DNA from 3 places in the Psychrobacillus sp. NPDC093180 genome. Region 3 is predicted to be linked to each of the others. Evidence: riboswitches for the same ligand, from Rfam matches in the RefSeq annotation. Region 3 holds a riboswitch; each other region holds the start of a gene.
What was found. A riboswitch is a leader RNA that binds a small molecule or an ion and turns the genes downstream of it on or off. The one in region 3 is predicted to bind thiamine pyrophosphate.

Region 1: it holds a riboswitch for thiamine pyrophosphate, as region 3 does, so the genes downstream of both, ACIP9W_RS05825 (acetylornithine deacetylase) here and ACIP9W_RS14535 (YkoF family thiamine/hydroxymethylpyrimidine-binding protein) in region 3, are expected to answer to the same signal.
Region 2: it holds a riboswitch for thiamine pyrophosphate, as region 3 does, so the genes downstream of both, thiT (energy-coupled thiamine transporter ThiT) here and ACIP9W_RS14535 (YkoF family thiamine/hydroxymethylpyrimidine-binding protein) in region 3, are expected to answer to the same signal.

What each region holds. Positions count from the first base shown of each region.
Region 1 is NZ_JBIVOJ010000003.1:64,278-74,687, forward strand. It holds gene ACIP9W_RS05790 (aminotransferase A) at 102-1,277, shown strand; gene ACIP9W_RS05795 (DUF3311 domain-containing protein) at 1,279-1,476, shown strand; gene ACIP9W_RS05800 (sodium:solute symporter family protein) at 1,473-2,951, shown strand; gene ACIP9W_RS05805 (M20 metallopeptidase family protein) at 2,953-4,068, shown strand; gene ACIP9W_RS05810 (DUF4179 domain-containing protein) at 4,320-6,392, shown strand; gene ACIP9W_RS05815 (MarR family winged helix-turn-helix transcriptional regulator) at 6,465-6,911, opposite strand; gene ACIP9W_RS05820 (MaoC family dehydratase) at 7,245-7,697, shown strand; TPP riboswitch at 7,784-7,888, shown strand; gene ACIP9W_RS05825 (acetylornithine deacetylase) at 7,987-9,264, shown strand; gene tenA (thiaminase II) at 9,295-9,978, shown strand; gene thiW (energy coupling factor transporter S component ThiW) at 9,996-10,410, shown strand, end outside.
Region 2 is NZ_JBIVOJ010000018.1:31,376-41,785, forward strand. It holds gene ACIP9W_RS20480 (SGNH/GDSL hydrolase family protein) at 1-346, shown strand, start outside; gene ACIP9W_RS20485 (magnetosome magnetite crystal formation protein family) at 543-884, opposite strand; gene ACIP9W_RS20490 (M20 family metallopeptidase) at 920-1,987, opposite strand; TPP riboswitch at 2,092-2,183, shown strand; gene thiT (energy-coupled thiamine transporter ThiT) at 2,247-2,828, shown strand; gene map (type I methionyl aminopeptidase) at 2,876-3,625, shown strand; gene ACIP9W_RS20505 (tryptophan-rich sensory protein) at 3,652-4,377, opposite strand; gene ACIP9W_RS20510 (M3 family oligoendopeptidase) at 4,535-6,337, shown strand; gene ACIP9W_RS20515 (GNAT family N-acetyltransferase) at 6,345-6,890, shown strand; gene ACIP9W_RS20520 (beta-class carbonic anhydrase) at 7,071-7,640, opposite strand; gene mreBH (rod-share determining protein MreBH) at 7,717-8,724, opposite strand; gene ACIP9W_RS20530 (hypothetical protein) at 9,131-9,265, opposite strand; gene ACIP9W_RS20535 (aminopeptidase) at 9,356-10,410, opposite strand, start outside.
Region 3 is NZ_JBIVOJ010000009.1:77,094-87,503, reverse strand. It holds gene ACIP9W_RS14565 (DUF418 domain-containing protein) at 1-550, shown strand, start outside; gene ACIP9W_RS14560 (VOC family protein) at 587-955, opposite strand; gene ACIP9W_RS14555 (DUF1697 domain-containing protein) at 1,213-1,713, opposite strand; gene ACIP9W_RS14550 (energy-coupling factor transporter transmembrane component T family protein) at 1,750-2,505, opposite strand; gene ACIP9W_RS14545 (ABC transporter ATP-binding protein) at 2,486-3,856, opposite strand; gene ACIP9W_RS14540 (ECF transporter S component) at 3,849-4,427, opposite strand; gene ACIP9W_RS14535 (YkoF family thiamine/hydroxymethylpyrimidine-binding protein) at 4,432-5,013, opposite strand; TPP riboswitch at 5,093-5,198, opposite strand; gene ACIP9W_RS14530 (2-hydroxyacid dehydrogenase) at 5,285-6,280, shown strand; gene ACIP9W_RS14525 (ABC transporter substrate-binding protein) at 7,232-8,227, shown strand; gene ACIP9W_RS14520 (ABC transporter permease) at 8,302-9,162, shown strand; gene ACIP9W_RS14515 (quaternary amine ABC transporter ATP-binding protein) at 9,159-10,349, shown strand; gene ACIP9W_RS14510 (TetR/AcrR family transcriptional regulator) at 10,380-10,410, opposite strand, start outside.

The DNA.
Region 1 (10,410 bases), on a different contig from region 3:
GTTTTTTTAGAAAGTAATGATTTATCTGCATTTCTAAAGTTGGCACACTTCTTGCATATATTTAAAAATGTATGCAAAAAGGGATATAAGGGGAGAGCACCATGAAACATTTACTTAGTAAAACTGTAAAAGACATCAAAATTTCTGCCATCCGAGAAATCGGAAACATAGTGGCAAATGATCCTGCGATTATAAACTTTACAATTGGACAACCGGATTTTGTCACACCGGATTCTATTTTAGAAGCAGGAAAACATGCGATTGAAGCACGTAAAACCGGTTATACCCATAATGCAGGTGTGCTTGAACTTAGACAAGCTGCGTCTGACTTTGTGAAAAGACGTTATCAATTAAACTATAGCCCAGAAGATGAAATATTAATTACAATGGGAGCTAGTGAAGCATTGGATATTGCTTTTCGTACAATCTTAGAGCCGGGTGATGAAGTCATTTTACCTGCACCTGTTTATCCAGGTTATGAACCATTGATTCGTATGTGCTATGCAACACCTGTGTTTGTAGATACTCGTAAGAATAATTGTAAAATCTCAGCAAAATTAATTGAAGAAAATCTAACCGAAAAAACAAAATGCGTTGTATTACCGTATCCATCGAATCCTACAGGAACTATTTTGAACGCACAAGAGTTAGAAGAGATTGCAAATCTATTAAGAGGGAAAGATATTTTTATTGTTTCAGATGAAATATACAGTGAACTAACATATGGATTGAAACATATTTCAATCGCTTCATTCCCCGAAATGAAAGAGCAATGCATAGTTATCAATGGTTTGTCGAAGTCACACGCTATGACAGGTTGGAGAATTGGCTACACATTAGCCCCGGCTTATATAACAGACGAAATGTTTAAAGTGCATGCATATAACTGTGTCTGCGCAAGTTCAGTCAGTCAATATGCTGCCATTGAAGCGTTAAAACATGATTTAACAGAAGTGGAAGAAATGCGAAAAGCATATGAAAACCGTCGTAATTATGCTTATCAATGTATTACGGATATGGGTTTAGAAGCGGTTAAACCTGATGGTGCGTTTTATTTATTTGTTTCAATTGAAAAGACGGGTTTAAGTTCAAATGAATTTATCAATCGACTTGTCGTTGAAGAGAAAGTAGCCGTCATTCCTGGATATGGCTTTTCTGAATATGGCGAAGGGTATATCCGTATTTCGTATGCATGCTCAAGAGAGAATCTGGAAGAAGGTATGAAGCGCATGAAACGGTTTGTACAAACTTTATCTAAAGTAGAGGAGGTTATTTAATTTGAAACCATTATATTTTTTGGCGTTTATTCCTGTTGTGGCATTCCTTGTTGGTGTACCTTTAACGAATCAGATTGAACCTTATGTATTAGGGCTGCCTTTTTCAATGTTTTGGATAGTATTATGGGTTATTTTAAGTTCTTTAACTTTACTTATATTGTATAAGTTTGATCAACATGAAGATGAGGTGTCAGAATGAATATTTCATTGACGATTATGATAGCTGTTGTTATTTTTTGCATGTATACGGCGATAAAAGCAGGTAGAGGTAAAAATGACAAACTGGAAGAGTGGGCATTAGGTGGACGAGGTATGGGTGCTATCATTACTTTCTTCTTGTTAGCAGGGGAGTTTTTTACAGCCTTTTCTCTAACTGGGTTAGTGGGACTAGCCTATAATAGTGGAATTGCGACGCTTTATATCATGTCCTATATCTCGATTGCTTGTATTATTGGATATTTTATATTACCGAAGATTAGACGCTATAGTAAGGAGCATAATCTAATTTCACAAGGTGACTTTTTCGAGAAAAAATATAATAGTTCGTTTTTAGGGAAACTTGTTACAATCGTTGGTGCTATTGCCATTATTCCAACAATCGTAATGGCACTAAAAGGGATGGGATTGCTTGTGTCTGTCGCATCCTACGGGGCAATTTCTTCTACAGCAGCCATTTGGTTTGGAAGTATTATTGTCTTAATCTATACACTTATCTCGGGACTTCATGGATCTTCTCGTGTAGCTTTGGTAAAGGATGTTCTAATGTTTGGAGTCCTTTTATTTCTAGGTCTTTACTTACCATTCCATTTTTATGATGGCGTTGGATCAATGGTGAAAGAAATTGCAGTGGCTAAGCCAAATATATTAATATTTCCGGAAACAGGCTTAAGTCTAGTATGGTATGTCTCTACTGTTATTTTAATGTGTTTAGGTTTATATCTTTGGCCAAATTCATTCTTATCGACTTATGCAGCGAAAAATGACAAAGCCCTTCGTAAAAATACAATTTTAATGCCTTTATATTCCTTAATGCAGCTATTTGCATGTCTTGTCGGTTTAACTGCAATATTAGCGATTCCGACTTTAGCAGGCGCTGAAAGTGATTTGGCATTAATAAAGTTGGTGCTTGAAACATTTAATCCATGGTTTGTAGGGTTCATTGGAGCGACGGGATTATTGGCATCTTTAGTACCGTGTTCTGTCGCGCTTATTACCATTGGTTCGATGATCACTTCTAATATTTATATGCCGTTGAAACCAAATACTTCTGTTCGTAAGCAAATGAATATCGCTCGTCTTTTTGCGAGCATTGCAGCGCTTATTAGTCTATATGCATCATTAAATTCACATGGTGCAATCGTGTTCCTCCAATTAATAAGTTATAACTTTATTATGCAGCTATTCCCAGCGCTAATTTTTAGTTTGCAAAAGAAGAACTTTGTTACGATACAAGGCGCAATCAGCGGTATTGTCATTGGTGTATCATTGGCATTATATTCTGCAGCGACAGGGACTACTGTAGCAACGGTATTTCCAAATTTACCTTCATTTATTTTAGATATTAATAATGGTTTATATATGTTAATCATTAACTTAATCGTTACGGTAGTTGTCAGCCTTGCGACTCAAAAAGCGACAGCAACAAGTAAGAGATTAGAAAGTGAGACTGTATAAAATGAAAAACGAGAATTATGAATTAGCAAAAAAACTAAGACATGAACTACATCAACATCCTGAACTATCTAACGAGGAAGTTTGGACGAAAAAACATTTAATGGACTTTTTGGGAGCGAATACAAAACTAGAGATTATAGATAATGGAAGTTGGTTCTATTGCATATACCGGGCAGGAACTGATAAGCCAAATATTGCTTTCCGTGCCGATTTTGATGCGCTTCCAATGGATGAATATATCGAACTGCCATGGGGTTCTCAAATCCCTGGAAAAGCACATAAATGTGGTCATGACGGCCATTCAGCAACACTAGCAGGATTTGCGCTTGAGATCGATCAAATGGGTGCTGATAGAGATATTTTTTTCCTCTTTCAACCTGCAGAGGAAACAGGGGATGGTGCTATTCAATGTGTTGATTTCGTTAAGGAACACAATATTGATGAAATTTATGCCTACCATAATATGAGTGGATTCCCTTACAAGTCTGTTGGGATTATAGATGGCACAACGATGTGTGCATCTAAAGGGATGACCATACATCTAGAAGGTGCTCCTACTCATGCCAGTCAGCCAGAAAAGGGAGTCAATCCCTCTTTCGCTATCGGTAATATTCTCGGTGCGATTCCTAGATTCACCTCACCGGAAAAAAACAAAGGTCTTATCCTATGTACAGTTGTACAAATCGATGTAGGAGAAAAAGCTTTTGGTATTGCTGCATCCAAAGGAGATCTTCGTATGACGATACGTGCTCTTTACGAAGAGGAGCTAGATCGACTACAAGAAAACCTTGAAAACTTTGCAAAAGCCCAAGCAGAGGAATTCGGATTAAAAGTAAGTTTCCAATATAATGATGAATTTCCAGAAACGTTCAATCATAAAGAAAGTGCAGATAAAGTTCGTTTCGTTACAAAAGCCAAGGGAATAGAGTTAGTGGAAATGAAAGAAGCATTCCGTGGGTCAGAAGACTTTGGACACTATACAAAGTTGACAAAAGGTGCATTTTTCTTTATTGGTAATGGGGAAGATTACCCACATGTTCATACAAATGAGTTTGACTTCCGCGATGAACTGATTGAATCGGGTGTTGAATTATTCAAGGAATTAGTTAAATTATAATTTTATATCTGACTATTTAAAAGCTGAACTAATCCAATCGATTAGTTCAGCTTTTAAAATTCCAGACTTAGTTAAAGGTTTAACAAAAGGAAGAATTTTTATTAGATGGAATCTAGACACATAGACTTACGATTTACAAAGAAGTTTGTTATTCTATAAATAAATCATTATTTACAATCATCGTAATTTATAGAAAAATATTATATTCAAATGAAGTAAATGATTTGCGAACAAAAAGGGGGGACAATTGGATGATTACGGCAACAGCAAATTCTATTTCTATCGCTACCATTAGAAGAGAAGGTGGGGATTTAATCGTCGATTGGTTAAATCAGCATCAACAATCGTTCTATATACTCGGCTCTTGTTATCTCAGTAGTCCACAACAAATCGAAGAGATTTTTTACCGGACCATTTTATATGCCCAAAAGGAATTGCCTCGTTTTAAAAGTAAAATGCGATTCGAAACGTGGGTTACGTCCATATTCGTACATAACTGCCGAGAGGTTTCTCGGGATAAAAGTAAAGAAAGTGGAGCTCGTCAAGGTATCTTCAAAGCACTGGATCAATTGCAACAGGATGAGAAAGCAGCGATCGTCCTTACATACGTACAACGATTTACTCAAGAAGAAGCCGCTTATCTTCTCCAAGTTTCAGTGGGGAAGTTGAAAGAGTTGTTGACTTCAGGAATCCAGAAACTCAAAAATGAAGTATGGTCGGGTTCGAACTTTCATGGTTGTATGGAATATCAAAAGGATTATCTCGATTACTTAGAACAAACAATGGAACGCTCGAAAAAGATCGATTTAGAAGTACATATATACGGATGCCAACAATGTCAGGAGGAGTTGGCTGCCTTTCAGGATGTTATATCGACTCTATCAAATCTTACAGATAGAATAGAAGACTTGCATATGCCGACTGATCTCATGGAGAACATCAAAGAAAAGCTAAAAGAAAACGAGAAGTACAGGCAACAGAAGAATAAGAAACGTAAAAGAATGGGACTTGTTTTGGGCAGTGCATTCGCCATATTAATAGGTATAGGTTTTATTACAGGTACATTTGCCAACCTCTACTATTCATGGACAGAAGAAGATCCGGAATTGATCTCCTTTTTACAACAAGATCTTGGTCAAAGGCTGAACCTGGAAGCAGAAAACGAAGGAGTAAAAATTACGATAAAGAGCGTAATTGCAGATGATTTTCAGACACTCATATTTTATGAAATTGAAGATACAGTGGAAGACAGCCAATATATGATGAATTATGATAATGGAATGCTAGTAAAAAATGGATTTGAAATTATGAACAATTCAACATATCCAAGGTATTATCCTCCTGACCTAGAATCAGATGTCAATAATAGAGAAAAAAACGTGTATCGAGGAAAAGTTAGTATGTTGCCTCTTAATACCGATAGCGCAACAATCGAAATTCAAATTACAGGTCTTTATAAATTGATTCGTAATTCTTCTGAATCCCAAAATTTCATGGGCTATGAAAATATTGAAAATAAAACAGGAGAGTGGAACTTCGAGATACCTGTAACCAAAAAGCCTTCCACCGTGTATACCGTGGATGAAGTAATAGAAATAGAAGGAATTCCGATTCGATTTGAAAAACTAACCGTTGCACCTACAGCTACAACAATTCAATTTAGTATTAATCATGGTTTAACAGAAAAACGGATAAACAATCTTAACTTGAACAATCTAGAAGTGAATAATAAAAAGATGGAAGCGGATATGTATGGAAACTCTTATGTAGATTTACAGCAAGATGTGAATTGGACAACTTTTCAAACGCATTTTGACCCTCTTTTTGGAGAAAAACCAAAAGAGGTTAATGTTCAACTAGAATCTGCTAATTTAACGTTTGATATCAAAAAAACGATTGAATTGGATGATAACCGGGAATATCCACAAACTTTTGAATATGCAGGAAGTACAATCTCTATAGACAAGCAGGAAGATGAGCAGTCTACCAATATTATCATAAGTAATCGTGAATTGGAGAATCGAGCTTATGAGACGTTTCATTACAATTTTGTAAATGAGTATGGTGGGTCATCTAGTGCAATGGAGATGAATTCGGAGGCAGTACTTGTTGATAAAAATGGGGTAACTTACGAACTGAATCAACCTGATTTTAGATATGAAGAACTTGAACAACCTCGTTATTTCACTACGGTTGATAGTGCTAAGTTTTATAGTGAAAATGATATTCCAAAAAAAATGGAGATTTACGGATATCAAACAACGAAATATTTAGATGATGTTGTGAAGCTTTCTTTGAAATCACAGATCAAGGAAAAGAAATAAAAGATATAAATATTATCTGGCGCATTTCTTGTTACAGGAATGCGCCATTTTAAATACTTGTTTATCTGAGTCTTATTCGATAGATTCTTGTAAATTCATTAGCGTTTCTAACAAATTATTATATTGTTCCTTACCCATACCATTTTCAACTTTTTCTTGGATTTGTAACCAAATAGGTGTTGCTTCCTCTAATTTGGCAAGACCTATATCAGTTATATAAATAGTTTTTGTTCTTGAATCATTTTTATCTCTAGTAATGTTAACATAGCCGCTTTCCTTTAGGAGGTTCACATTACGAGTAATAGTAGTTTGGTCAAGCAACATAATCTCTCCTAGCTTGCTAATAGAAATATCTTTATGCCGGACGATGTTTACTAACATATAGTATTGAGTGACTTTCAAACCCGTAGGTTGCATTTGTTTTTCATAGGCTTGTGTTACAGTTCTTGCTGCTTTTCTAAGGTTGGCACAGGCACAAAATTGTATGATATAATCCATCTCACTGTTTTTGTCGGTCATCAAGCTTCTCTCCTTTATCATTCATTCACTAGATTTAATTAAAATAAAACATTCGCTTATTTATCTGAAAATTGCCTCTTGACAGATAAAGTTTTAATTTATACCATTATATATGTATATACATGAACTTGAAAAGAAATATGTCTTTTCATTTTCACTGTCTATCAAATATATGTATATACATATATTTTGAAAAAGGAGGATTTCCAAAGGTATACAAATGATTATGCCTTTTTTATGTAAAGCACTGACACTAATAATCTGCTCAATGAAGTAGTAAATAAGCTTAGTTTTTTCTACAAGAAAATAAATTTTATCGGGAGTGTGATTTAGTTGATTAAACAAGCTTTGTATTTAGAGGATTTAAAAGTAGGGGACACTTTTATCAGTGAAAAATATACTTTAAGCGCCGACAAAATCAAAAGCTATGCTCGTGAGTTCGATCCCCAAGTTTTCCACTGTGATGAGGAATTGGCGGAAAATACTTTTTTCAATGGATTAGCTGCTAGTGGCTGGCATACTGCATCGATTACGATGAAATTGTTGACAGAGAGTTTGCCTTTTGCTCAAGGGGTGATTGGAGCTGGCGGAGAGATTAACTGGCCGCGACCTACTCGTCCAACAGATGTTTTATATGTTAAGAGCACAATTAAAGAGATCAAGCCTTCTAAATCAAAGCCCAACCAAGCCATAGTAGTAGTGGAGAGCGAAACACTAAATCAACATAATGAGGTTTGTCAACATTTGCAGGCTAAACTTTTAAGCTTTAAAAAGAGTGAAGATTAGCAAGTATAGTTATACAAGTATTTAGCGAAACATTCTTGTAATTCTAAATAGTTGTGTTAAGATTTAGATGCATGAACAATTAAATAGATGACTGCTAGGGGAGCCTATTATAGGCTGAGACACATCATGGATGTAAACCCTTTGAACCTGATCTAGTTAATACTAGCGGAGGGAAGCAGCTGGGCCCCTACTGTCGTTCGTTTAGTTTAATTATGTAGAAAACAGCCGCTTTCCGTTTATGGAGAGCGGTTTTTTGTTTAGAAAAATATTGCTTGGAAGGGGAAAAGCAATGGAGAAAGAAATACAAAATCGAATTATTAAAGCAGTAAATGAACGTAAAGAGGAACTCCTTCTGATACTGGAAGAATTAGTTGGATTTCCAACAGTTAGTCCTCCTGCAAGAAATACAGAGGAGATCCAAAATTATATTGCCAACTTTTTAGAAGCACACCAATTTGAAACCGATAGTTGGGATGTGTTTCCAAATGATCCGAATGTAGTAGGAATAAAAAGAGGAGCAGATGGATTGCATTATCACAGTCTAATCATTAACGGACATATTGATGTGGCAGAAGTTGGGGATGAGAGTGCTTGGACTGTGCCAGCATTTAAGCTAACAAATAAAGATGGATATGTATTTGGCAGAGGTACCTCTGATATGAAAGGTGCAATGGCCGCAACGTTATTCGCTGTCAAACTATTTAAAGAGTTAAATATTGAAATAAAAGGTGATCTACAAATTCAGTCTGTTATTGGAGAAGAGGCGGGAGAAGCGGGAACGCTTTCTTGTATAGAAAGAGGATATACGGCTGATTTTGCTCTAGTAGTAGATGGAAGTGATCGTCAAATTCACGGCCAAGGTGGAGTAATAACTGGTTGGATAACGATTAAAAGTAAGGAAGTTTTCCATGATGCCATGCGGATGAAAATGTTGCATGCAGGAGGATTAATAAAAGGCGCAAGTGCCATAGAAAAAATGATGAAAATTATTGCTGGTCTTCAAGATTTGGAGAGACATTGGGCAGTAACAAAACAGTATCCTGGATTTGCTCCAGGCACAACAACGATAAATCCAGCGGTTATTGAAGGTGGCAGGCATGCAGCTTTTATAGCAGATGAATGCAGACTTTGGATTACGGTACATTTTTATCCGGATGAAACGTACGAATCAGTTACTACTGAAATAGAAAATCATTTAAACCAAGTAGCGATGGCGGATCCTTGGTTAAGAGAAAACCCTCTTCAATATCGTTGGGGTGGAAAATCTATGATTGAAGAAAGAGGAGAGATATTTCCGGCATTAAAAATGGATGTGGAACATCCAGCAGTTTTACTACTGGCAGCGTGTCATGGGCAGATAGACAAAAATCCAGTCCAAATTGGGATGTCCAAATCTGTTACTGATGCAGGCTGGCTTGGACAAGCTGGAATTCCGACAGTTATTTATGGTCCAGGAAAACTGGAAGAAGCGCATTCGGTTAATGAAAAACTAAATATAGAGGAACTACTCTTGTTTACTCAAACTCTATTGTTATTTATTTACCAATGGTGCAATACCAAAAAATAAAAGAAACCAATATTTCAGGAGGTATATCTTATGATTTCTACAATGAAATTTAGTGAACGATTATTTGAAAATGTAAAACCAATTTGGGCGAAGAATCATCAACATCCATTTGTGCAGGAATTAGGGAAAGGAACATTGGCTGAAGAAAAGTTTATTCATTATATGAAGCAGGATTATGTCTATCTATTAGACTATTCGAAGCTTTTTGCGGTAGGAGTTCAAAAATCACTTGATTTAGAAATGATGACCAACTTTTCTAAAACCCTTCACGATACACTCCATTTTGAAATGGATTTACATCGTGCTTTCGCTGCAGAGTTTGGCATTTCTAGAGAGGAGTTAGAAGCTACTAAGCCAACTCCTACTAATTTAGCCTATACACGCTATATGTTAAATGTTGCTCAAAATGGTTCGCTTGTAGAATTAGTTTCCTGTTTACTCCCTTGTGCTTGGGATTACTGGGAAATTGGGAAGCTACTTCGCGCACAATATGGGGATAGTTTGTCCACAAACAAATATGCAAAATGGATTGAAACATATGATTCCGAAGAATTTGCAGCTGGCGCAAAGTGGTTAATCCAGCTAATGGATACGTTAACGGAAGGTAAACCCGAAAGAGAACTTTCTCGGATCGAAGAGCATTTTCAAATGACGTCTAAGTTCGAGTATCTATTTTGGGAAATGAACGATCAATTAGAAGAATGGCCAATCTAAGGTAGAAGGTGAAAAGAATGAATAAAACAAGAAAGCTAACTTTGACATCGGTCATTATTGCGATAACGACCATATCTAGTCATCTCATATTTATACCGGTTGGTTTTGCTAAGATTTTCCCAATCCAGCATTTCGCAAATGTACTTTTGGCTGTGTTGTTAGGTCCATGGTATGCAGTTGGGGGAGCATTAATCGTTTCTACTTTACGAAATTTATTGGGTACGGGCTCTATTTTTGCTTTTCCAGGAAGTGTAATTGGCGCACTTCTATCTGGTTTCTTGTATTCAAAAACGAAAAAGCTTGGATTTGCATTTGTTGGAGAAGTTGTTGGTACTGGAATTCTCGGTGCCATTGCAACGTACCCAATAGGCGTCCTTCTATTTGGAAAAGAACTAACACTTTTTGGATTTGTGCCAGCCTTTATGTTTAGTT
Region 2 (10,410 bases), on a different contig from region 3:
TCAACAAGAACTTAGTACATTGAATTCCATATTAAAAACACAAGCAGAAAGTAACGGTGCAATATATGTATCTGTAGAAGAAGAATTTGCATCTCAAGACAAGGAACTTATTCCAAATCCGGCTGATGTACATCCTTCGATGGAAGGGTACCGGATAATGGCAAATGCGTTCTTTGCACATTATAATAAAAACTTACATGTACGACCAAACGAGTTACCAAATCCGAATCCTCTCTCATTTGAAGAAATTATAAAGAGTCAAAAAGAAACCGTAACATCACCAGTTTCCAGAATAGAAGGCTTCGAAAATTATCTATCATTAACAACATTAAAACCATACATTTAAAAAGCTGTCTCCCGAAAAAGGAGACAGCTTTTGATTATTTCGTTGTTTTTTTTGCTTGTATTGCCTTTTTTACAATCGGTAAGACGATTGGAGCTAATTTGATTGCAGTTTTTACGATCGCTTTTACTTTCATCATTATCTCTCCCTGGGTTTTCTCTATGCTGTCTATATTCCCATTATGAGTGTATCATAAACATTATCTTAAGACCTTAACGCCTTGTATAATATTCCAGATTAAAACAATTAAATAAATTATTATATAGATTATGATAAATAACAACGGCCCAAATGTTGCCCAAAAAGATGGTTTTTCAAACATTATGACCATCGAAGTAGAGGAGGGGATCGTAGTTGCAAATATACTAATAAATATAATAATCATAAGGACAACTGGTATGATATGAGAAAGAAGTGACTTTTTTGCATGATGTTTTACTTCTTTATCCTGTGAAACAAAAAAGACAATAATCGGTACAATGAATGGCGCAAATAATACACTAAAATAGGATAATGCACTTAACATTTTATTATTAACCACTTATCAGGACCTCCTTTCCATTTGATCACAATAATTCATTCCAAAATAAATGAAATTAAAATTTCTTTAAATCGCTCCACAGATGAAATCAAAACATATTCTTTTTCTCCATGCCAATCAGCACCACTTGGTCCAAACTCAATTGCCCCTGCACCTTTTTCCGCATAAAATCGAGTATCAGCAGAGCCATGTTGACCAAATAACTTAGTTGGGCGAGCGGATAAAGTAGAAGTTACTTGTTGTAGTTTTTTTACATATTTATTGTTTTCTTCTGTCGTAACGGCAGGTGCAGTAGAATGAAATATGACCTCGCTATTTGGGTAGAGACTGCTAGTCATATATTTTATTTCCTTTATAATGTCTACTGCATGTTGGCCGGGAACAAAACGAATATCATAGGACATAATACATTCGTCCGGGACTACATTGTATCTTTCACCTGCATGTATTTTTGCCAAGTTTAAAGATGGATAATCATAAAATGTATTACTAGCTGTTAAAAAAGAAAGCTTACGCATTTCCTGATCGAAAAGGAATGCTTGCTCAATCGCATTAATTCCTTCCCATGGGCGACTTCCATGACTAGATTTTCCTTTTAAAACGATATCTAATTGGACAATTCCTTTCGCTTGTAATCCAATATGTAATTGAGTCGGCTCACCACAAATAACGAAATCTCCGTGAAATCCATGATCGACAAGATACTTTGATGTATCTCCTGAAGTTTCTTCATCTGTTACAATATGCAATTGTACTTTTTGGGAAATTTTTTGGGGGACCAATGAAAGCTCATAGAAGGCTTGCATCATCGCTGCTACGCCAGCTTTCATATCGGCAGCACCTCTTCCAAATAACAAATCACCCTCTATATAAGGAACGAATTGTTCTAGCTCCCCAGGAACAACATCGACGTGCCCGTTCCATATGATACAATCATCACCACTGCCTATTTCTGCAACAAGCATAAGTTTACCGTCATGTTCATATACTGTTGGTGTAATACCACGTTTTTCAAGCCAAGTTTTACAAAATAAGAGAGCTTCGTTCGCTCCTTCTAAATCATCACTTTTAATACGGATTAAATCTTTCAATAACTCTATCATTTGTAACCCCTCCGTTATTTTTTATTTCTATAAGTATACCAATGAAGGAAGAGGGGTTGCATTCCTTATTTTACACTGCTACAATGAACTCGAACTAAATAATTCATAACCACAAGGGGCGTCGCTTATGCGGCTGAGATCGTACCCTTCGAACCTGTAAGTTAATGCTTGCGTAGGGATGTGGATGGAAACTGACAATCGCGCGATGTCTGGGTCTATCCCGGGTGTCGTTTTTTTGTGGGCAAAAAAGGGGATTACAATGAGAAATCAAAGAGTATTATTATTAGTGGAAATAGCTATATTTGCAGCTTTAGGATATGTATTAGATATGATTGGATTTAGTATGCCACAAGGTGGATCCGTTACATTTGTGCTAGTGCCAATTATTTTGATTGCTTTCAGACGTGGAGTTGTAGCAGGTCTCATCACTGGATTTTTAATCGGTTTGTTGCAAGTAGTGACTGGACGTTTTTACCCAGCACCGCTGTCTTTTGAAATTGTAGTTTTACAAGTAGCAATCGATTATTTTATCGCGTTTATGGTGGCAGGATTCGCTGGTTTCTTTAGACCGGCATTTATAAGAGCGTTGGAAAACAAGGACACGAAGAAAATGGCTTCAGTCGTTATTGCTGGAACGTTTATCGCGGCATTTCTTCGTTATTTAGCACATGTAACATCTGGATTTCTATTTTTTAGTGAATTTGCTGGAGATCAAAATCCGGTTTTATATTCGATCATATATAATTCTACTTATATGATACCAGTATTTTTAGTCGCGGCATTTATTTGTACGGTGTTGTTCGTAAAAGCACCACGCCTTTTACTGCCGAATAGAGTATAAATATGATATGATTATTGTACAGTTAATGGAGAAGGGATCTTATATAGATGATTGTACAAACAAATGAAGAGTTAGAAGCGTTAAAAAAAATCGGCCGTATTGTAGCAGAAATACGCGATGCGATGCAGGCAGCAACAAAAGCTGGTGTTACTACCAAGGAGCTAGATGAAATTGCAGGCAAAATGTTTGCAGAAACAGGTGCCATTTCAGGACCAAAAGGTGAATATGATTTTCCGGGATATACTTGCATTAGCGTAAATGAGGAAGTTGCGCACGGAATTCCGGGATCACGTGTCATTCAAGAAGGGGATATGGTCAATATTGACGTGTCTGGGTCATGCGATGGATATTTTGCTGACACTGGTATTTCATTCGTCGTGGGAGAAGGCTATTCAGAAAAAGAAAAACTATGTACAGTAGCAGAAAGTGCCTTCAATCGTGCGATGTTAAAAGTGAAGACAGGTGCTCGCCTAAACCAAATCGGTAAAGCTGTAGCTAGAGAAGCAAAAGACAATGGTTTACATGTTATTATGAACTTAACGGGGCATGGAATTGGAAAGTCACTTCATGAAGCACCTCAGCATGTACTAAATTATTATGATGCTTGGGATCCAACGATTTTAAAAGAAGGTATGGTACTTGCGGTAGAGCCATTTATCTCCGAAAAAGCAGAACATATTGTAGAGTCTGGAGATGGATGGACGTTCGTTACACCTGATAAATCATTGGTAGCTCAAATAGAGCATACAATTGTAGTTACAAAAGAAGGACCGATTTTGTTAACAAAATTAGATTAAGCCATTCAAAAACGCCACCGAAATATTTATTTCGATGGCGTTTTTTTGATGAACAGGATGCCTACCACTAGCACACTGCTTAAAAATATAGAAGCGGTTGAAATGAGTAACTCGTTAAACATATGACGAACGGCTAAACCTAAAAATGCCCAGATAAAAACAATTACTATCGCACGATCAGCGAAATGATATCGGAAATGAAGGGCGATAGCTGTGGCAATAGTTAAGAAAATAACTGTCCACAGTGATTTTGTAATTCCTAAACCACTGAATTCATAGTAAGTTAAAAGATAATCGAGATTGATAAACGTCATGATAAAAATCCAACCAAAATAAATAGAAATAGGCAATCTACTCATCCAATTTTGTTGTAGAACTGGATAAGTTATATAAAGTAAAAATAAGGTTCCAAGCAAAGCAATCATTGAAATTAATGAGTAATGAAACAGCTCAAAATGCCAAAAAAGAATCCACGCTATTTGAAAAATAGAAGTAAAGGCGAAGAGTAGAACTCGTTTTAAAGGGAGTTGTCGCATAGCCGAATACTCTTTAATACTATTCCAAATCCAACATACTAATAATAGATATATGATGAACCAAATGCAAAATACATAATGGGCAGGTGTGAAAAATATCGGAAGTCTATTTAAAATACTTACAGTTGTTTGACCATTTATAGGAAGCGTGTTGGCAAGTATATGTACAGTTATAGTAGCTATTAAGCTTAAAATCAAAAGGATTATTTTGACCATTCGATCTCCTCCTTCTCTATAGTAAGTATACCTTTGAAATAATCGTTCGACAAATTACAATTATGAATATTATGTGACGAAAACCGGATAATCGAGTAGCACAAAACATGGTATACTAGATTTCTAAATAAACTGTCACTTTAGGGGGAAATTTAAAATGATTGAAGAAAATTATTCAGTTGTATGGGATTTAGATTCTTTTTTTGTAGGGGGAAGTAGTTCAACGGCACTTAGAAAGCATTTGGATGAAGTGAAAAATAAATTGGTAGCCTTTGAAGAGGAACTGAAAGGCTTTTATACACCATCATCCATCCAAGATGTAAACAAAATAGTACATACAATTGACAAGTTGAAGGATATTGCAGTGAATTTATCAGAAGCTGGGGCAGTAATCGGTTGCTTCCAAGCTCAAGACACAACAGATAAACAAGCGGCATTATTAGAAGGGGAAGTAGGAATGCTATATGCTAAACTATCCTCCTCCATGCTTACCATCCAGCAAAAGATTGGACAAACAGAAGGGACAGTATGGCAAGATTTGCTTCAAACAAATGAACTTTCTACATTTGCATTTGTATTAAACGAATGGAGAAACGAAGCAAAGCTAATGCTATCTGAAAAAGAAGAAGATATGATCACAAATCTAAGCGTTGATGGATATCATGCTTGGGGTCAACTATACGATATGCTTGTAGGTGATGTTCGCATCAAGTTAACATTAGATGGAGTGGAAAAAGTGTTATCTGTTGGACAAGCGAATAATTTAAGCTCACACGAGGACGCTGCTATTCGTAAAGAATCATTTAATGCGTTAGAAACTGCTTGGACAGAGAAAGAAGACTTTTTTGCAAAAACGCTAAACCATATAGCTGGCTTTAGACTTGCTGTATACGAAAAAAGAGGCTGGGATTCCGTTTTACAAGAACCGTTGCAAATCAATCGCATGAAACAAGAAACACTGGATGCAATGTGGGGAGCTATTTCCAAAAACAAAGCACCTTTTGTTGAATATTTACAGAGAAAATCGGCTATGCTAGGCGAAAAAAGAATGCATTGGTATGACCTGGATGCACCAGTTAGCGCTTCTACTGAAAAAATGGACTTTCAACAAGGTGCAGCATTTATCTTGAAGCATTTCAAAGAGTTTGGACCTAAACTAGCAGCGTTTTCTAGAAATGCTTTTGAAAAAGGGTGGATAGAAGCGGAAGATCGTCCGAACAAACGACCAGGAGGTTTTTGTACGGGGATGCCTGTTTCAGAAGAGTCACGTATTTTTATGACGTATAGTGGATCTATGTCCAATGTTTCGACGCTTGCTCATGAATTAGGACATGCTTTTCACTCATATGCTTTAAGACCGGTACATTGGATGAATCGTCAGTATGCAATGGGAGTAGCGGAGACGGCTTCCACATTCGCTGAAATGATTGTTGCAGATGCTGCAGTAAAAGAAGCGAAAACAGACGAAGAAAAAATCGCTCTTTTAGAAGATAAGATTCAACGTAGTGTAGCATTTTTTATGAATATCCATGCTCGCTATTTATTTGAAACTAGATTCTATGAAGAACGTAAAAAGGGAATGGTCTCTGCAACAAGATTAAATGATTTGATGGAAGCCGCTCAGAAAGAAGCATATGGCGATGCGCTAGAAACAACTCATCCACATTTCTGGGCTTCTAAATTACATTTCTATATTACAGATGTACCTTTTTATAACTTCCCATATACGTTTGGGTATCTATTTTCTTTAAGTATCTATGCAAAAGCTATTACAGAAGGATCTAGCTTCGAAGAGAAATACATTTCTCTACTTCAAGATACGGCAGTAATGACAGTGGAAGATTTAGCAATGAAGCATTTGGGAGAAGATATTACGAAAGAAGCGTTTTGGATTAAAGGTATCAACCTTTGTATTCAAGATGTGAACGAATTTATTCAATTTACTAATGCAAAAGGGTGAAAAAAGTTTGGTTTACTTAGAAGGGGATACTTGTTATCTACAGACGTTAAGTATAAAAGATGCACCGAGTTTAGCAGATCTTGTCTATCGAAACAAATATTATTGGTCCGTTTATGAACCTCTGCACCGAGACGACTATTACACTACTACCGTTCAAAGAGAGAAAATTAGAGAATCCCTGCTGTTGATGCAAGAAAAAAGAGAATTTGGTTTTGGCATCTTCGAACATCATACGGATAGAATGATAGGTCATATCTCATTATATAGCCTAAAAAGAATGCCCTTTTCAAGTGGACTAATTGGTTATTCAATTGATGAACAATTTGTTGGGAAAGGGATAGCATCGGAGGCAGTACATATCGTCAAATCTTTTGGATTTGAACATGTCCATTTAAATCGCATAGAGGCATATGTATCTCCTAGAAATATTGGTTCTATTAGAGTGTTAGAAAAAAATGAGTTTTTGCGCGAAGGATTGCTACGAAAGCTTTTGTTTATTAACGGTAAATGGGAAGATCATTATATGTACGCTTCACTTAGTGAAGAGCATTGAAAGGGGAAGAGTCTTTATAGAAAAATAAAAAGCCGGTTGTTTCATTTCTGAACAACCGGCTTTTTAATTGCTTTTGGAAATTATAAAATTATGACTTGTGGATTACTTTCTACTAGTGATTCCCCGTGGGGCAGACATAGGCGCTTGCGCTTTTGTTCTGTCGATTTCCCAGGAAATAAATTAATTCTTGTCGATTGAACCATCTGCAACTAAGTCTAAACGTCCAGTAGTAGGATCAATAATCAGACCATGCACAGGAATGCTTGGTAGAATGAGCGGATGGTTTCTGATCAATTCCACACTATGTAAAACACTTTCTTTTACGTCAGAAAAGCCTTCTAACCATTTATCCATATTAACACCAGAGTATTTTAATACATCGAAAGTATGCGGTTCTACGCCTCTTTCAATCATTTTTTCTACTAATTTATCTGGTTGAATTGCACTCATACCACAATCATGATGACCGACGACAAAAATTTCATCTGCTTGAAGTTCATAAACAGCGACAATCAAGCTTCTCATAATACCACCAAACGGATGATTAATAACGGCGCCGGCACTCTTTACTATTTTGACATCACCATTTTTGATGTTCATTGATTTGTAAAGCATCTCTGTAAGTCTCGTATCCATACATGTTAAAATGACCATTCGTTTATCTGGAAATTTCGTAGTTACATAAGGTGTGTATAGTTCGTTTTCTACAAAAGATTTATTGAATGCTAAAATTTCATTTAACTGTGACATAGTATTGCCCCTTTGATAATAATTTTCTTTTATTTTATATGAAATTAAAGGGGATTGCTTGAAATTTGTTTCGAGTCTATTTTGCTACCTTTTGTTTGCGTTCAGATATGAAGTAAGATTTTCCTGTTCCAATAGCAACAGATTGTAGCGGTTCAGGTGCAAGGTGAACCGGCACTTCAATAACGCTTGAAAGCCATTCTTTTATATCTTTTAATAGGGCACCGCCGCCCGTAAGTACTACGCCATGATCTACGATATCCCCTGAAAGTTCAGGTGGGCATGTTTCAAGTGTTGCACGGACTACTTCTAAAATACTTTCAAGTGATTCTTTTAAAACTCCTTGAATTTGTGTAGAAGAAAGATGGATTGTTTTAGGTAAACCAGTAACAACATCTCTTCCGCGCACATCCATTTGTTCCACAGTATGAGGGACTAATGCATGACCAATTGTTTTCTTAATATTTTCTGCAGTTGGCTCACCAATGATGACATTATATTCTTTTCGAACAAAATGGATAATCGCTTCATCCATTCGATCACCTGCAGTTTTTACTGTGTTAGAAGCGACTACGCCACCAAACGATATAATACCAACCTCTGTTGTACCTCCACCAATATCCACAATCATACTTGCAACAGGCTCGTTTACTGGAAGACCAGCGCCGATTGCTGCAGCTACAGGTTCTTCCATCAGTTGTACTTCTTTTGCACCGCTTTGACGTACCGCATCTTGAATTGCTCTACGTTCAACTGAAGTTGCGCCAGAAGGAGTACAAACAATAACAGTCGGTTTTCTTAGTGCAGTGCCTAATTTTTTACTAGCTTTTTGCATAATTAATTTTAGTAATTGAGTCGTAGTATCAAAGTCCGCGATGACGCCATCTTTTAACGGGCGTACTACTTCGATTGAAATAGGTGTTTTACCTACCATTTTTTTTGCTTCTTCACCGAAAGCTACTATTTCTTTTGTCTTTGTATTAATTGCCACAATAGTTGGTTCATCTATAATTAAGCCTTTGTTTTTTGTATAAACTAATGTATTTGCTGTTCCTAAATCTATTCCAATATGTGCGTTTGAAAACATTTTTGTTCCTCCAATCCAATCGAACATTATAAGTGTAAGTGCCTATGCAAGCCTTCAGGGTCATGCGTCGCATTCTAGATACTTAGTAAGTATAATAGATAATTATAGGTTTGCCATATGTTATATGTTGGAAGTTTACGTATATTTCATTAGGAAATGGTTATATAAGATTAAAAGGTTTTGTTATATTGATATAATAGTACTACTTAGTCATAAATTTGAAACACTATTGTTACGAAAATGAAAGGAAAAAGAGACGTAATGACATCTAATTTAGTTAAAAATGAGGAAGTATCCAATTTTGGATTTGTAATATAGGATAGTTCTCGATAATTTTGTTGCACTACCTATTCTTACTTAACAATAATAAACAAAAAAACAACCGCATAAAATGCGGTTGTTTGTATTATTTAGAAGGTTTTGGATCTACTTGGATTGCATCGTGTGTGTTCATGCCTTTAGCGAAGTAATGAATAATTGCATATCCTGAGATTCCTATACATACTGCAAAACCAAGAACGGTAACTGTGAATAAGCCCATTGTTAAACACCTCACTAGTTATGATACTATCATTATAGCTTAGATGACGTGAAAAAGTAAGAAGAAATATTTAGAAGCGAATACGTCTAACTAGAACGCCCAGTTACCATTGCGGAAAATAGGTTCTGTAGTTCCATCTTCTTTTATGCCGTCTATGTCCATCTTGTCTGAACCAATCATAAAGTCTACATGTGTGATACTCTCATTCAATCCATTTTCCGCGAGCTCATCACGACTCATTTTCTTCCCACCCTCGATACAGAAAGCGTATGCACTTCCGATAGCCAAATGGTTAGAAGCATTCTCATCAAATAATGTGTTATAAAATAGTAAATGAGAGTTAGAAATTGGTGAATCGTGCGGTACAAGCGCTACTTCTCCTAAATAGTGAGAGCCTTCGTCAGTAGCAACAAGATTTTCCAACACTTCTTGACCTTCTTCTGCTTCTACTTTTACAATACGACCTTCTTCAAAAGTGACTGTAAAATTATCAATTATATTCCCGCCATAGCTTAATGGCTTACTGCTTGCAACATATCCTTGTACACCTGTTTTTAAAGGAACTGTAAATACTTCTTCTGTTGGCATATTTGCCATGAAATCTTCGCCTTTTTCGTTGACGCTACTTGCCCCACACCATAGATGTCCTTTTGGAAGTTCGATAACTAAATCTGTTCCAGGAGCAGTATAACGGAGTTTTTGATAGTTTTTATTATTTAAGTAATCTACTTTTGCATGTAAAAGCGTATCATGTTCTTTCCATGCTGCGACTGGGTCTTCTAAATCCGCACGAACTGCTTTGAAAATAGCCTCCCATAGGGCTGGTAATTGTTCTTCTTCAGCTAGCTCTGGGAATACTTTACTAGCCCAATCTTTTGACGGGGAGGCGATTACTGTCCAACTGATTTTATCTGATTGTACGTACTGACGATATTTACTTAATGCTTGCCCAGTAGCTTTTTGGAAAGCTGCAATTTTAGCTGTGTCCACTCCCTTTAATAGATCTGGGCTTTGGCTCATAATGCTCATAAATGCAGCGCCTTCTTCAGCTAATAGTTCTCGTTCTTGTACCTTCCAAGAAGGATAATAGTCGAAAGAATCCTTTGGAGCTAACTCGTAACGTAAGCGTGTAATCTCATCATCTG
Region 3 (10,410 bases):
GGCTCCACTATTTCTTTTTGGAATGGCGGCAGCAAAGGCAAACTTGTTTACTAGACCTCGAGCGGAACGGAAGTGGTATAAAGTAGGTGTAGTACTCTTGCCGATCGGTCTTGCTTTAAAAAGTGCTAGTGTCCTTTTACAAGAAAATGCTTGGTCTGCAATGTTATTAAATGTTGGTGCTCAGCTTCTATCTGTTGGATACATATCTCTGTTTGCCCTTCTATTTGTAGCATTCTCTAATTCCAAGGTTTTTCTCGCCTTTGAAAGTGTCGGAAAGCTTTCGCTTACGAACTATATTATGCAAAGTGTCATATGTACATCTGTCTTTTACGGCTATGGTTTGGGCTTGTTTGGAAAACTAGGTATGTTAAATAGCATTATACTTGGACTGGGCGTATTTGTTATACAGTGCGTATGTAGTTTCTTGTATTTAAAGAAGTTTAGAAGAGGACCACTTGAATTATTGCTAAGAATAGGAACAAATTTTTCCTGGAATGGTTCAGTAAGAACAAGAAAGAAAGTAAAACTTGAAAATACTCCTTCTAGTTAGAAATAGAAGGAGTAAGGATTTGTTGATTATGCCTGATCAAATCCACTCTAAAATCTCAATGCGATTTTCAAACGGATCATGAATATAAATCCGGTTTGCCCCTGGTAAATCGGTATCTACAATGTAACTGACTTCATTTTTTGTTAAATGTTTTTTCAGCGCATCCAAATTTTCAACGTGAAAAGCTGGATGTGCTTTTTTGGCTGGAGCAAAAGGCTCTTCGATACCGATGTGAATTTGATAATTTGCAAACGCAAACCAAACACCGCCTTTTTTTCTTAAGGTCTCCGGCTTTTCAATCTCTTGAAATCCTAATATTCCATTAAAAAAGTTTCTAGCGATTGTTTCTGAACCTTTAGGAGCTGCGAGTTGAACATGATCGATTGATTTAAAAATAAATGACATGATAAATCCCCCTTGTTTTGTTCTAGTTTAAGCTTAACCTAAAGAGGGTCATTTGAAAAATCTATTATAATTATCGATTCACATAAATAAAACTAATACATAGCGGGCTATTTATTCTATTAAATAGGCAAGGGCAACTAAGAAGGCGATGAAAGCAATCAATTTAGAAGAAAGAGCAACCAAATTAAGTCCAAAGCAACCAGTTCAATGCCCAGAGCAACCCAAAAAAGTTTCCACCCAAAAAAGGTGGAAACAATCTACATTTTCAACACTATTTTATTCACCGTATTCCGATTCCGTGCAGTAGATGCCATACCAAGCTTTCTTTCAAAAAAAGCATTGGTAAATTTCGTCTGATGATAGTTTTTCGACAAGCTAATAATGACATTTCGACGATTCCAAACAACAAATTCATCGTCTACTAAGCTATCGAGCAATGCTTGCTGCTCGTCCGAAATTTCTTTCGCTAAAAACATAACATAGACTTGATCCTTTAAAAAAATCGGATGCTGTTGTATCTCTTCTAATTCTTCTTTCGAGCGAACGACAACTGGAATGTCAAAGCTATATGTTTCGCGAAGCATATGCTCAAGACACAGAACATCATAAATAGTATTATCAAAAATGACATTTCCAGTTTGTATATACGTTCGTACATTTTCATAACCTATCTCTTCAAACAGAGTCTTCAAAGATTTCATATCAACTTTATTTTTAGCACCCAAATTAATCCCACGAAGTAAGGCAACAAAAGACATACTTTTCACCCCTTAGTTAATATATCTACTTCTATATTAACTAAGCCATAGTCTATTCGTACAGCTTAAAACTAACACGAACAAAAACAAAATTACCAACACGACATCCATTTTCCCGATAGAGATTATTCGAAAATAACTACTTCTTCGTTCGCCAGTAAAACCTCTAGCTTCCATTGCAAATGCCGCTCTTTCTGCTTTTCTGACAGCGCCCGCAAGCATAGGTATTAAAATTTTTCGAACTCCAAGCAGTCGCTGTAACGTATTTTTCTCCTCACCCGCACCTCTCAATCGGTGAGCTTGACCAATTTGTACGAACTCATCTTTCAGGACAGGCAAAAACTGATAACCAACCATTACACCATACGCAATTTTAGGAGAAAGTCTTAATTGTTGCATCAAGCTTAAAATGAACGTCACAGGATTGGTTGTCAAAGCGAATAATAAAGATAAACTAGAAAACGCCAATACCCGAAAGCTAAGAGACAATGCGTGGTTTAACTGTGTTTCAGTAATTTGCAAATTCCAAATAGACCATACAACAGATCCTGAACTGTCTTCCGCAAAAACAAGTGTAGTCCAAAAATAACCGAAAGACGTCACAAAAAATGGAAGCATGAACAACAGCCATTTCTTCCAGTTAATTTCACTAAAGAAGAATTGTAGCACAAGTACACCTGCCCAAAATACTAGTGGTGTCCAAGGATCGAAAAAGAACGCCATAGTGAACATACAAATAGTAATCGCTAAAAACTTCACGGAAGGATTCATTCTATGCAAAGCATTTTTCACGAAGAATCACCTCTTTTGGAGAGAGCAGATGATGGTCCATCAACAATTGATCATCACTCCACACTATGTCTGCGTTAAACTGCCCGGTCAAACGTCCATCATTCATCAATAAAATCGAGTCGGCCAAACAGTAAGCAAATTCCATATCATGTGTAACAATTAAAAATGTCGTACCTTCTCGGGCTCGCTCATCAATTAATTGAAATAACTCCGATAAGGCTTTCGCATCCTGCCCAGAAGTCGGTTCATCCATTAGAATAACTTCTCGCCCGTCTGAAAGCATTGCAGCAATCGCCACACGACGCTTTTGCCCATGACTCACAGCAAAAGGATGAGAGTCTGCAATAGGGAGCAGCTGCAATCTAGCAATTATATCCTCCGTATTATTCCCACCACCGAAGCCAACTTCATCTCGCACATTTTGGGTGAGAAATAAAAACTCAGGTGACTGAGGAACATAGCCTAATAGCTTAGATTCTACAGTCCCGCTAGAAGGAATAAGCTCACATAACGCTTTCAACAAAGTCGATTTTCCGCTACCATTTGGTCCTGCAAGCACAGCTACTTCTCCACGTTTTAATGTGAAACTAGTTTCTTGCAAATAGGTATTAGCTTGCAGTTTATTAACAACTAGGGAATTGTTTTTCTGTTTACTGCTTTTCCTCTTTATCAAAATAGGAGCAATTTCATTTTTGTTCAATGAAATACTTCTTTCAAAAAAATCTCCCCATAAATCGAGTCGATGCTCAATGGCAACGATCGTCATCGCGTATTTTTTTTGTAACTCCTCTAACCACTCTACATATTTTTTTGCAGTAAATGGATCTAAATGAGAAAGCGGTTCATCTAATAACAAAACTTCCGGTTTCATGATAAGTGCACATGCAGTAGCAATTTGCTGCTTTTGACCACCGGAAAGCTTTTGGATAACTGCATATCGAAACTCCGTTAAATCAGTTAGTGCCAATACTTCACGAATCCTATTCTCCATTTCATCCCGCTTTACATGTAAGTTTTCCAATGTGAATGCAAGCTCTTCCTCGACTGTTTGCATACAAAATTGGGAATCTGGGTCTTGAAAAACCGTTGCAATGCGATGATTTATTTCCCCGGGAATAAAAGAAGAGCTGTTTTTCCCAAATAGTTTCACGGAACCAGACAAAATACCATCGCAATTATCAGGATATAATCGATTGCACAAATAAAGTAATGTCGTTTTACCGCAACCGCTTGGACCAGTAATTACTATTCGTTCCCCGCGCTTAACGGTAAACGAAAGCTCTTCCAGTATCCATTTTTCCTCATCTGGATAACGAAAACTCACTTTGTCAAAATGGATAACCTCATGCACGAGCCTCACCCTTTTTCGAACGTGAAATAGCATACCCACGAAGAGAACCTGTTGCTAATAATCCGTCTGCCACTGCTTTTCCACCTATACCTGCAATCATTGCACCGCTTAATATGCGAATGCCGAGCATTAAAGCAACATAACCAGTGCTATACACCGAAAATCCACCTAAAAAGTAACCGTACACAAAACTAAAAATGGAAGAACCAACCCCTGCAAGCATTAGTACCCACAGATCAAATCGTTTATAGCGGGTCGCTGCAAACACAGCTTCGGCCCCTAAACCTTGAACAATTCCTGAAAGAATTAGTCTTGGTCCCACTGCATTACCTAGCAAAACTTCAATCGCAGCAGCAATAGTTTCGGAAACGACAGCGGCACCAGGTTTACGAATAATATACATACAAATAATAGACACGATAAACCAAATACCAAAAATCCATTCATACGCGATTGGACCGATAAATCCCGCCCAAATATTGCCGACGTGCAAGAACAATAAATACACAATCCCAAACACGACTGCAAATAAAGACATCAATACAATCTCTTTTAACTTCCAAGATTTCAACATGTCATTGACCTCCATGTGAAGGACTATTAATACTCATCGAAACCGTCATAACTAAATGTTTATGCTCTTCCGAACGAGCATGTGTAAATGTCTCCTCATAAAAAGCAAAGACGTCATGAATATCTCCGTGAATACCGCTTGCGTAATGCATCGATTCATTGAATACCCCACGCTCTTTAGCACGCTCCACCTCTCTGTAAATGACATCCATATAATTCGGATTATTCATCGGATATAAAGCAAATTGAGAAGAGACATATTGCTTCGTTGAATCCACATTCGCCACCTCATCGCCTTTATCTAAAAAGACGTCCCCTGCAGTATCTCCAGGACAACCAGCAGAAAAAGTCCCTGATAACGCAACATGCACTCCTGTTTTAGCAGCATGTAGCGTTAGTGCTTTTGCGACGTTAAATACATGTACTTGTTTCCCGCGAATGACCGTAGATACATCATCTGTATGCATCCACACGTTCGACGTATCCGTTTCTTGAAGTGCTCCTTTAATCACCGAAATAAAATCATTGGTCATCGGATGTAACGAAAAACGAAATCCGACGATAGGGCTTAAACCACATTGCATTATAAAAACCTCCCGAAAAATTTTCATAAAAAAAGACCACATCCGTGAAGATGCAGCCACTTATCCACTATAAAAAATTCGGAAAGTCACCGCACTTCCTCACGCAGGTATTATCCTGATCGAGTTATAAGGGATCGGAGCAAATGCTCGCATCTCAGCCATAATGGGCACCCCTAGTGCGAAAAACGGTATGTAGTTTTTTTATGTGCCCCCAGTATACCTTATGAAAATAGCAAAGTAAATATAGTTGAAAAATTTCACCAACTCGTCCATGCTAAAATTATTAGAGCGTTTGGAGGTTAGTGCTTTGCAAAAAATATTTATAACTAGAAAATTACCAAATGAAATAGTCGATCCATTAAAAGAAAAGTTTGACGTGAAAATGTGGCATAGCGAAGAAATTCCAATGACCTATGAGGAGTTAAAAACGGAAGCAAAAGACGCTTATGCACTATGGACCGTGCTTTCAGATAAAGTTGATAGAGAACTAATAGAAAGCCTGCCACACTTGAAAGTAATTAGTAACTTAGCGGTTGGCTACAATAATATAGATGTGGAAGCGGCAAAAGAGCGGAATATCGTTGTCACCAATACACCAGGAGTTTTAACAGAAACAACAGCTGATCTCACGTTTGCCTTACTTTTAGCGACAGCTAGACGGGTAACAGAAGCAGAACGTGATCTTCGTGCAGGTAGATGGAAATCATGGACACCGATGGGTCTCACAGGCATGGATGTGTTTGGTGCAACAATAGGAATAATCGGTATGGGACGCATAGGGGAAGCAGTAGCAAGACGTGCAAAAGGTTTTGACATGAAAGTTTTGTATAATAATCGTACTCGTAAAATAGAGGCGGAGGAAGAATTCGGTTTTTCGTATGTAGAACTAGACACCCTTTTGCGAGAATCAGATTTTGTTGTTTTGCTAACTCCATTAACAGCTGAAACAAAAGGATTAATTGGAGAACGTGAGTTAGGATTGATGAAAGAAACTGCTGCAATTATTAACGTAGCACGCGGTGGAATTATTGACGAACAAGCCTTATACGAAGCGCTAACTACTAATAAAATCTGGGCGGCTGGGCTTGATGTATTTGAGGTAGAACCAGTGCCAATGGATCATCCACTCCTCACTTTATCGAATGTAACCGTGCTACCTCATATCGGTAGTGCCAGTATTCACACGCGAATGGCTATGATGCAGATGAATGCGGAAGCTATTGAGGCAGTATTGGAAGGAAAAGAAACGGAAAATCGGGTAGTTTGATGAATAGGCAATTTGGAATCGAAAAGTAATCGATTCCAAATTGCCTATTTTATTTTTCCGCTTATTAAATACCAATAAATGGTGTAATGCGACATAACATAGTGTCAACACGACAAACTAGCCTATGAACGCGACAAAGTCATACTTGAACACGACAAAACCAAGCCAGTTGATGCTTTTAGTAAAGTAATTCCAATGAGGCGCCATTATTAGTGTCTCATCCCAAGTAAACTTGTGTCACGAAAAATTGGTTACTCTCAGGGGTAATTTGGTTGCTGTAAGACTGCAACTTGTTGCTCTCAACAGTCGTTTGGTTGCTCTCAGACTAGAACTAGTTGCTTTCGACAGCTGTTTGGTCGCCCTTATCCATTTTTTGGACATATTTATTCTGCACTACTTAATTGGAGGGATTTAATGCGGGAGCGCGAGACCCTGTAGTCACACGCGACGCAGCGGCTCGGCGCACGCTAGCGGAAAGCGAAGCGCCGCCATGCGTCTCATTCTTTCACGCACTAACGCGCAGTTCCCTATTATGTGCCTCATACCATTCATCATTCCCATTTACTCTATTAGAGCAAAGCTAGTTGTTTGTGCATTTCCACTTCAAAAAGAGCATTATTAATATTTTTTACCGAAAGCATCTAAAGGCCTATATTAAAAGGGTTGAATTTCATAAAAAATTCCACTAAACATGCACTATTTAACGATAAATTTGATTCCAAATATTCATAATAATAAATAAATAACAGACTTTTCAGGCTATTCAATTTGCAATGAAACTTCAAGTCTAGTAACATAAACAGTTATAAATTAGATGCTCCAAAAATATGGGAATTTTGGAAGTGTAATAATTTTAAAAGTTTTGTATGTTTAAACTTATTGATGACGGGTATTAAGAGGAGGATAGGACTGTGCGTCTAATTTAAAAAGAGAGAATAGGGGTAGAAAGTTATGAGGAAATTGATGTTGTTCATTTCACTTTGCACCGTTTTAGTGTTGGCTGCATGTAGTGAAGAAGCAAGTACAGACAGTATTAAAACGATTAAATTTGCCGATGCAGGATGGGATAGTGTTCGTGTACATAATAGCATAGCGCAGTTTATCGTGGAGGAAGGCTACGGCTATGACACGGAAGTGACAAGTGGAACAACTGCTGCTACGATGCAAGCCCTTGAACAAGGGGACGTTAATGTCAATATGGAAGTCTGGACCGATAACATTAAAGAAATCTATGAGAAAGCAATTGATAGCGGCAATATTGTTAAAGTGGCTACAAACTTTAATGATAACTCGCAAGGATTATATGTTCCAACTTACGTGATAGAAGGAGATGCAGAAAGAGGCATTGAGCCGATCGCACCAGATTTAAAAACGGTTCAAGACTTAGAGAAGTATCCAGAGATTTTCCAAGATCCCGAAGATAGTAGCAAAGGACGTATTGTCGGAGCACCATCTAGTTGGGTAGTAAGTGAACACTTGGAGACGAAACTTGAAACATATGGCCTTGATAAGCAGTATAACTATTTAGCACCAGGATCTGATTCTGCGATTGTTGCAGATTTAGCAGGAGCATACAAAAAGGGAGCTCCGTGGGTAGGTTATTATTGGTCACCAACATGGGTTACAGCTAGCTATGATTTAACTTTACTTGAAGATAATCCATATGATGAAGCAACTTGGGAAGAGTCAAAAGGAACTGAATTTCCTCCGAACGATGTAGTTATCGCAGTACATAAGGACTTACCAACACAAGCAAAAGATGTCGTTGATTTTTTAAGTAAATATTCGACAAGTAATGCATTAACAGAAGAAGCACTAGATTATATGAATGAAAATGGAGCAGATCCTGATGAAGCCGCACAATGGTGGATGAAAGAACATGAAGATGTTTGGACAACTTGGGTGTCTGAGGAAGTTGCGGAAAAAGTGAAAGCAGCTTTGAAATAGGGTTCATGATCGAATTAGTTTATCCAAAAAAAGTGAGGTGAATGCGACTGTTCCTTTGATACAGTTCGCTTTTTATGACAGAATTTCCTGATGTTCGAATACCAATTGGAGATGGCGTAGAAAAGTTTATCGATTTTTTAGCATCACATTTTGATGCGTTCTTTGATTTCATTTTTGTTATTTCCTCTTCATTGATCAAGGGGCTAGAGGCTGGTCTTCTAGCTATTCCTTGGTGGTTATTTATTGTTATTATCTTTTTATTAGGCTGGTATTTTACTAACTTGTATGGTGGTATTCTTTTTTCATTTTTTATTTTCTTGATCGGTACTTTTGATTTGTGGCCAGAAACGATGACCACTATTTCAATCGTATTAATCTCCGTCGTACTATCTCTTGTAATCGGTATTCCATTAGGTGTTGGGATGGCATTTAGTAAAGTAATGTCGACTATAATGCGACCGATACTCGATGCGATGCAGACGATGCCAAGTTTTGTTTATTTAATTCCTGTTATATTCTTCTTCCCTTTAGGGAATGTACCCGCAGTTATTGCGACGATTATCTACGCATTACCTCCCGTAATCCGATTAACAGAACTAGGAATTCGCAATGTAGATGAAGAAGTAGTTGAATCTGCACAATCTTTTGGTTCATCCACGAGCCAAATGCTTATGAAAGTACAATTACCACAAGCATTACCGACAATTATGGCTGGTATAAACCAAACAACCATGATGGCGCTGGCTATGGCTGTTGTCGGATCGATGGTTGGGGCACAGGGACTCGGTGAACGAGTACTATATGCGATTAATCGAATTGATATTTCTCTTGGTTTTGAAGCAGGTATAAGTATCGTTTTCTTAGCGATTATTATTGACCGAATTACCGGAGGAATTGCAAGGCGCCTTCAGAAACATAGGAGGGATGCAGCATGACAGTAAAGTTAAAACTAGAAAATGTATCAAAGATCTTTGGACCACGACCTAAAAAGGCAATTTCCATGGTTGAAAACGGTATGCCTAAAGAAGAAATTCTCGCAAAAACAGGACATACGGTCGGTGTTTACAATGCTTCTATGGAAATTATGGAAGGTGAAACATTCGTCATTATGGGGCTTTCCGGAAGTGGAAAATCCACTTTGATACGTTGTTTAAATCTTTTAAACCGACCGACATCAGGCGCCATTTATGTCGATGGGGAAAATGTTGTAGATTATAACAAAAATCAGCTTAAATATTATCGCCAGAAAAAAATAGCAATGGTGTTTCAACACTTCGGCCTTTTTAGTCATCGGACTGTGCTAGAAAATATCGAATATGGGCTTGAAGTACGTGGCATGTCTAAAGAAGAACGTCAAGCAATAGCCCAAAAACATTTAGAAACAGTTGGACTAAAAGGATATGAAAACAAATATCCAGATGAGCTTTCAGGTGGTATGCGCCAACGGGTAGGTATTGCAAGGGCGTTGGCAAATGACCCGGATATTCTGCTCATGGATGAACCTTTCAGTGCGCTGGATCCACTCATCCGAAGAGAAATGCAGCTTGAGCTACTCGATATACAAAACCGATTGCAAAAAACAATCATTTTTATCACACATGATGTCAACGAAGCATTTAAAATCGGAGATCGTGTAGCGGTGATGAAAAATGGGAAAGTAGAGCAAATTGGCACTCCCGAAGAAATTTTAGATAAACCTGCGAGCAACTATATATCTGAATTCATCCGAGATATTGATCGTTCTAAAATTCTGCAAGCAGAGCATATTATGACAAAACCTTATGGGCTAGTATCCTTAAAAGACGGGTTGAATGTAGCGACTCAGGTAATGCGTGAGAATGGTATATCAAGCGCATTTGTAACGGATCGCAAGCGCCAAATACAAGGTATTGTTACCATTGATCAAGCGATTGATGGGATTAAACAGAAAAAGACGTTACAAGAAGTGATGTCTACAGAAGTAAAAACTGTTCGACCGGATGATTACGTACAGGATATTATTCCATATGTGCTTGATTCCAAATATCCAATAGTCGTTACAGACGAAGATTTAACGATAAAAGGAATCATTTTAAGAGTGCATGTATTAGCAAGTTTAATAAGTGATAATGTAGAAGAATAAAAGAAACTCCCGAATGAATGCTCTTAAGAGCTACCTATTCGGGAGTTTTTTCTGTGTTTTT